Regions from separate parts of the Bacillus sp. MC1252 genome, predicted to be linked through region 1. Evidence: a T-box and tRNA genes for the amino acid it is inferred to sense, from the RefSeq annotation. Region 1 holds a T-box; the other holds one or more tRNA genes.
What was found. The T-box of region 1 lies ahead of thrS (threonine--tRNA ligase). A T-box ahead of a tRNA ligase gene usually reads a tRNA of that ligase, here a tRNA-Thr.
Positions count from the first base shown of each region.

Region 2: it has a tRNA-Thr gene. The T-box ahead of thrS (threonine--tRNA ligase) is inferred to sense a tRNA for this amino acid. The anticodon was not compared.

Region 1 is NZ_CM166369.1:817,057-820,483, forward strand. It holds gene ACYH0L_RS03955 (DUF1835 domain-containing protein) at 1-986, shown strand, start outside; T-box leader at 1,061-1,285, shown strand; T-box leader at 1,323-1,547, shown strand; gene thrS (threonine--tRNA ligase) at 1,599-3,427, shown strand, end outside.
Region 2 is NZ_CM166369.1:170,421-173,847, reverse strand. It holds gene ACYH0L_RS00990 (SulP family inorganic anion transporter) at 1-1,321, opposite strand, end outside; tRNA gene ACYH0L_RS00985 (tRNA-Thr) at 1,686-1,758, opposite strand; tRNA gene ACYH0L_RS00980 (tRNA-Asn) at 1,760-1,834, opposite strand; rRNA gene rrf (5S ribosomal RNA) at 1,877-1,992, opposite strand; rRNA gene ACYH0L_RS00970 (23S ribosomal RNA) at 2,054-3,427, opposite strand, start outside.

The DNA of each region.
Region 1 (3,427 bases):
ATATTGACGACATGGTCAACGATCAGCACAGAATGCTTCAGCAAATAAAAGATATAAAAGATGGCAGTCGTATACTCATCTGGACAGGCAGTAATGCACATGAGCAAATTGGTTTACGTTATGCCATCTATTTATTAAAAGAGAAAAGGATAGAATTGTCTTTAATCAATACAACGACTGCTTTTGACCAGCTGTTCAATACAAATACAAGAATAATGATCCTTCGACATGCCGGGGAGATCACATCTGAAAAATTTAAAATTTTGTACGAGAGTAAAGAGCATATTCACACAATGACAAAAGAAGAAAGAGAAAGATTACAAAACGAATGGCTTTCATTTGCTAAAGAAAATCATACGCTGCGGATATGGCAAAAAGGACAAACGATCAGCGTACCAGAAGATGAATTTGATGCTTATTTAGTGAAAATGGCTAAGCGAGTTCAGCAGTCCGAGTCAGAAGGGGAGTACATCAAAACTCCACGCTTAATTGGAGAAGTCATCGGTCATTTAGATCAGTATATCGGTGATGACTTTATTGAGTATCGTCTAAAGACATTAATTGATCAAGGTATTTTTGACATGATAGGAAAACGATCTTCAATGCGTTTTTATTCGATTAAGTTGACAGAATTCGGTCAGCACTTCAAAAAATGGGTGTGCTGTCGCGAGTTTGAGGATCACCCTTATGTGAAAATAGAAGGGACCTACGGTGGTGAACCTTTTCAATGTGGACACTGTCAATCCCATTTAGAAAGAGATGATGTACCTCTAAGCGATGCGCTCTTCTCGAAAATCTGGAATTGGGCCATACAGTATGGCCGCTGGTTTGATGAAGAGACAGAAGACTTGCTGCCAGATGGGGTAGAAATGGAAAAGAAGTTCAATCAAGAAGGAGAGCGCATGACGGAAGAAGTAAAACGTGCATTATCTCCTACGTATCAAGTCGAGTATAGCCCAAGTGAAATCACTCAACATTTTATTTAAAGAATGAATTTCAATCGCTCTGCACAAAATAAAGCTTTACATGATTAGTCATCATCATGTAAGATATGAAGAAATTAAAAGCGAAGAAAAGGACATGAGCAATTTGTACTGGTTACCAGAGAGGGAAGTCACGCTGAAATCTTCCTAACGCAGGAAAGTTGTCTTACCACCTTTGAGCTGTATTGGGGAAAATCGCAGTATCCAATACCGTCTACGCCACGTTACGGCACCAGAGCCATAAAGCGAATACGCATTATGGGAATTTGGGTGGAACCACGGATCACACATTCGTCCCTCTATGAGGGATGGGTGTGTTTTTTTGTTCACTCCTACATCATCATTACTTTGAAAAGGACATGAGCAGCTTTTAACGGTTACCAGAGAGGGAAGTAAAGCTGAAATCTTCCTAACGCAGAAAAGTTGTCTTACCACCTTTGAGTTGTATTGGGGAAAATTGCAGTATCCAATACCGTCTTTGCCACGTTACGGCACCAGAGCCATAAAGCGAATATGCATTATGGGAATTTGGGTGGAACCACGGATTACACATTCGTCCCTCTATGAGGGAAGGGTGTGTTTTTTTATTTCAAAAAAATGAAAGGTGTGTCAGTCATGAGAGAAAACATGGTGAAGATTCAATTTCCGGATGGAAAGGCGAAGGAGTTTTCCACAGGTACGACTGTCGCAGAAATTGCCTCCTATATTAGTCCGAGTTTAAGAAAGAAAGCAGTGGCGGGAAAGGTAAATGATCAAACAGTTGATTTAAGTTATGAGCTAAACAGCGATGCAGTGCTGTCTATTTTGACACTCGATTCGGAAGAAGGGCTTGAAGTGTTACGTCATACATCTGCACACGTATTAGCCCAAGCCGTGAAAAGGTTGTATGATGATGTAACACTTGGGATCGGACCTGTCGTCGAAAATGGATTTTACTATGATATGAAACTAAATCGAACTTTACGTTTAGAAGATCTGGCAGCGATTGAAAAAGAGATGGAAAACATCATGAACGAAAATCATCTGATCCAAAGAATCGAAGTGTCTTACAAAGAAGCTGAAGCGTTGTTTGCGAATGACCCATATAAGCTGGATATTTTAAAAGGTCTCCCTAAACAAGAGACAATCACGGTTTATCAGCAAGGAGAATTTATAGATTTATGCCGTGGTCCTCATCTGCCATCTACAGGATATATGAAGGCATTTAAATTAACACGTGTTGCAGGGGCTTATTGGCGAGGGGATCGCAATCACGATGTATTGCAGCGGGTGTATGGTGTTGCGTTTCAACATTCAAAACATCTAGCTGATTATCTTCGTTTCATAGAAGAAGCAAACAAGCGAGATCACCGAAAATTAGGCAAACAATTATCTCTATTTATGTTCTCTGAAGAAGCTCCAGGTATGCCATTTTATTTACCAAAAGGGCAAATTGTCAGAAATGAATTAATGGTTTTTTCAAGAGAAGTGCGAGGTAAAGCACAATATGAAGAAGTGAGTACGCCATTTATGATGAACCAAGAACTTTGGGAACAGTCAGGCCATTGGGATCATTATCATGAAAATATGTATTTCTCAGAAGTAGACCATACAAGCTTTGCTTTAAAGCCGATGAACTGTCCAGGGCATATGCTCATGTTTAAAAACAACTTATATTCATACAGGGATCTTCCAATCAGGATGGCCGAATTTGGTCAGGTGCATCGTCATGAATATAGCGGTGCATTAAATGGATTGTTCAGGGTCAGGACATTTTGCCAAGATGATGCCCATATTTTTTTGAGAGAAGATCAAATTGAGTCTGAAATCAAACAGATTTTCCAATTAGTTGATCACGTATATCGAACTTTTGGATTTGAGTATTCAGTTGAACTTTCGACTCGTCCAGAAAAAGCATTAGGGGATGATGCAATTTGGCATCTATCTGAAACAGCCCTAAAGAATGTGCTTGACCAGCTAAAGGTCGACTACCAGCTAAATGAAGGAGATGGGGCCTTTTATGGTCCAAAGATCGATTTTCATATTAAAGATGCACTAGAGCGGAGCCATCAGTGCGCCACAATTCAACTTGATTTCCAAATGCCTGAAAAATTTGACTTAACATATATCAATGAAAAAAACGAAAAGGTCCGGCCGGTTGTCATTCACAGTGCCATTTTTGGTTCTCTTGATCGTTTCCTTGGCATCTTAATCGAGCACTTTGCAGGAGCCTTTCCATTATGGCTAGCACCAGTACAAGTACAAATCATACCTGTCTCAAGCGTTCACCTCAATCACTGCTTGGAGGTTCAGCAGTACTTAAAAAGTGTAGGGATAAGAGTCACAATTGATGAACGGGATGAAAAACTCGGCTATAAAATGAGAGAAGCACAAATGCAAAAAACGCCTTATATCGCTGTGATTGGCGATAAAGAAATGCAAGAAAAAACGCTAAATATTAGGCG
Region 2 (3,427 bases), 650 kb from region 1:
ATTCATCCCATATACGCGCTTCAGACAAATCAATCACAACGGATTGAAGATCTTTCCCCTGATGGAATGCTGAAATCAAGTCAGTGACTGAAGCAAAGAAAATTTGCCCCTTAATTCGGTAAACCCAAGTACCTGCTTGGCTTTCTGTAGAGGTAATATGAAGCTTTGATATTTTAGCCACAAAGAAAACCGCACTAAGCAGCACACCTGCAAAAACACCCTTTGATAAATCATGAGTCAACACCACAGTCACGACCGTGACAAGCATCACAATAGAATCTGTTTTCGGGTTCTTTTTTAGCTGCTGGAATGAACTCCAATCAAAGGTACCAATCGAAACCATGATCATCACAGCCACAAGAGCAGCCATCGGAATTTGAACCACCACATCACCCAATACAAAAATCAGCACCATTAAAAATGCACCTGCTACAAAGGTAGAAAGCCGGCCTCTTCCGCCAGCCTTTGTATTAATCACAGATTGACCAATCATCGCACACCCAGCCATACCTCCAAAGAATCCCGCAACCACATTGGCGATTCCTTGGCCTCTCGCTTCTTTGTTTTTACGACTAGACGTCTCCGTCATATCATCTACAATCTGTGCTGTTAAAAGAGATTCAAGTAAACCAACCATCGCAAGTGCTAAAGAATAAGGAAAAATGATAGCAAGTGTCTCCCAGCTAAACGGCACATTTGGGATAAGAAAAGCAGGCAAAGAACTAGGAAGCTCTCCCATATCTCCGACCGTTCTGACATCAATATGCCCAAATACAGCAATCATCGTTATCACAATAATCGCAATGAGTGGAGAAGGGATTACTTTTGTGATCATCGGCAATACATAAATGATCAGCAAAGCACCACCTGTCATCATAAACATAGCCATTGATTCTCCAACGAAATGTGGAAGCTGAGCCATGAAGATCATAATCGCCAATGCATTCACAAAACCTACCATCACGGACCTAGGAATAAATTTCATCAATCGAGAAACACGGCACAACCCAAATACAATTTGAATCAGACCTGTTAAAATCGTAGCTGCAAACAAATACTGCAATCCATGGTCTGCAATCAAGTTAACCATGACCAGGGCCATTGCACCTGTAGCAGCTGAAATCATGCCTGGCCGTCCACCAACAAACGAAATCACAATCGCAATACAAAACGAAGCATACAATCCGATCTTCGGATCAACGCCCGCAATAATCGAAAACGCAATGGCCTCAGGAATCAAAGCCAGGGCCACTAAAATACCCGCCAATACATCCTGGCGCACATATCCAAACCATTCTTGCTTTACAAATAAATCTTTCAAACCATCTACTCCTTTTTATATACATACCGTACATCGAAATAGAAGAACAACGAAACCTGGAGATAAAGAAAGGAAAAACAAACAACACTTCACTTTCGGGGAAAAAGAGGAACGTACAGAGTCTTTTGTTAGAGAGGCTTTTATCACTTTAGTAAGAATAAAAGAAATCAGCTGAAGAATCAAGAACAAAAAGAGGGGTTATATAGAAAGCTAATACAAAAATATTCCATTCATATCGATCCATTCATTTTTCTATTTACATCAGTCTACTCGTAATCGAGCGAGTTCAATTTAATTTAAAACAAACAAAAAAAGCCTTCTCATCATCGAGAAACCTTAAGATTTACCATTATTATTAGAGGAAAGCTTCCAAGCGGGCTCGAACCGCTGACCTCTTCCTTACCATGGAAGTGCTCTACCTACTGAGCTATGGAAGCATGGCTCCGCAGGTAGGACTCGAACCTACGACCGATCGGTTAACAGCCGATAGCTCTACCACTGAGCTACTGCGGAATGATAAAGTAACTTCTTCCATTGGAAGGATATAAACAAAAAGCTTGGCGGCGTCCTACTCTCACAGGGGGAAACCCCCAACTACCATCGGCGCTGAAGAGCTTAACTTCCGTGTTCGGTATGGGAACGGGTGTGACCTCTTCGCTATCGCCACCAAACCTGATGGAGAGAATGTTCTCTCAAAACTAGATAACAACGTTCATGCTTCACATTAGAATATAGGTTAAGTCCTCGATCTATTAGTATCTGTCAGCTCCACGTGTCACCACGCTTCCACCTCAGACCTATCAACCTGATCATCTTTCAGGGATCTTACTTCCTTGCGGAATGGGAAATCTCATCTTGAGGGGGGCTTCATGCTTAGATGCTTTCAGCACTTATCCCGTCCGCACATAGCTACCCAGCGATGCCCTTGGCAGAACAACTGGTACACCAGCGGTGCGTCCATCCCGGTCCTCTCGTACTAAGGACAGCTCCTCTCAAATTTCCTGCGCCCGCGACGGATAGGGACCGAACTGTCTCACGACGTTCTGAACCCAGCTCGCGTACCGCTTTAATGGGCGAACAGCCCAACCCTTGGGACCGACTACAGCCCCAGGATGCGATGAGCCGACATCGAGGTGCCAAACCTCCCCGTCGATGTGGACTCTTGGGGGAGATAAGCCTGTTATCCCCGGGGTAGCTTTTATCCGTTGAGCGATGGCCCTTCCATGCGGAACCACCGGATCACTAAGCCCGACTTTCGTCCCTGCTCGACTTGTAGGTCTCGCAGTCAAGCTCCCTTGTGCCTTTACACTCTGCGAATGATTTCCAACCATTCTGAGGGAACCTTTGGGCGCCTCCGTTACATTTTAGGAGGCGACCGCCCCAGTCAAACTGCCCACCTGACACTGTCTCCCTGCCCGATAAGGGCAGCGGGTTAGAAGGTCAATACAGCCAGGGTAGTATCCCACCGATGCCTCCACCGAAGCTAGCGCTCCGGTTTCCAAGGCTCCTACCTATCCTGTACAAGCTGTACCAACATTCAATATCAGGCTGCAGTAAAGCTCCACGGGGTCTTTCCGTCCTGTCGCGGGTAACCTGCATCTTCACAGGTACTATAATTTCACCGAGTCTCTCGTTGAGACAGTGCCCAGATCGTTGCGCCTTTCGTGCGGGTCGGAACTTACCCGACAAGGAATTTCGCTACCTTAGGACCGTTATAGTTACGGCCGCCGTTTACTGGGGCTTCAATTCGCACCTTCGCTTACGCTAAGCGCTCCTCTTAACCTTCCAGCACCGGGCAGGCGTCAGCCCCTATACTTCGCCTTACGGCTTCGCAGAGACCTGTGTTTTTGCTAAACAGTCGCCTGGGCCTATTCACTGCGGCTTCTCGGGGCTTTAACACCCTAAGAAGCACCCCTTCTCCCGAAGTTACGGGGTCATTTTGCCGAGTTCCTTAACGAGAGTTCTCTCGATCACCTTAGGATTCTCTCCTCGCCTACCTGTGTCGGTTTGCGGTACGGGCACCTCTCACCTCGCTAGAGGCTTTTCTTGGCAGTGTGGAATCAGGAACTTCGCTACTAAATTTCGCTCGCCATCACAGCTCAGCCT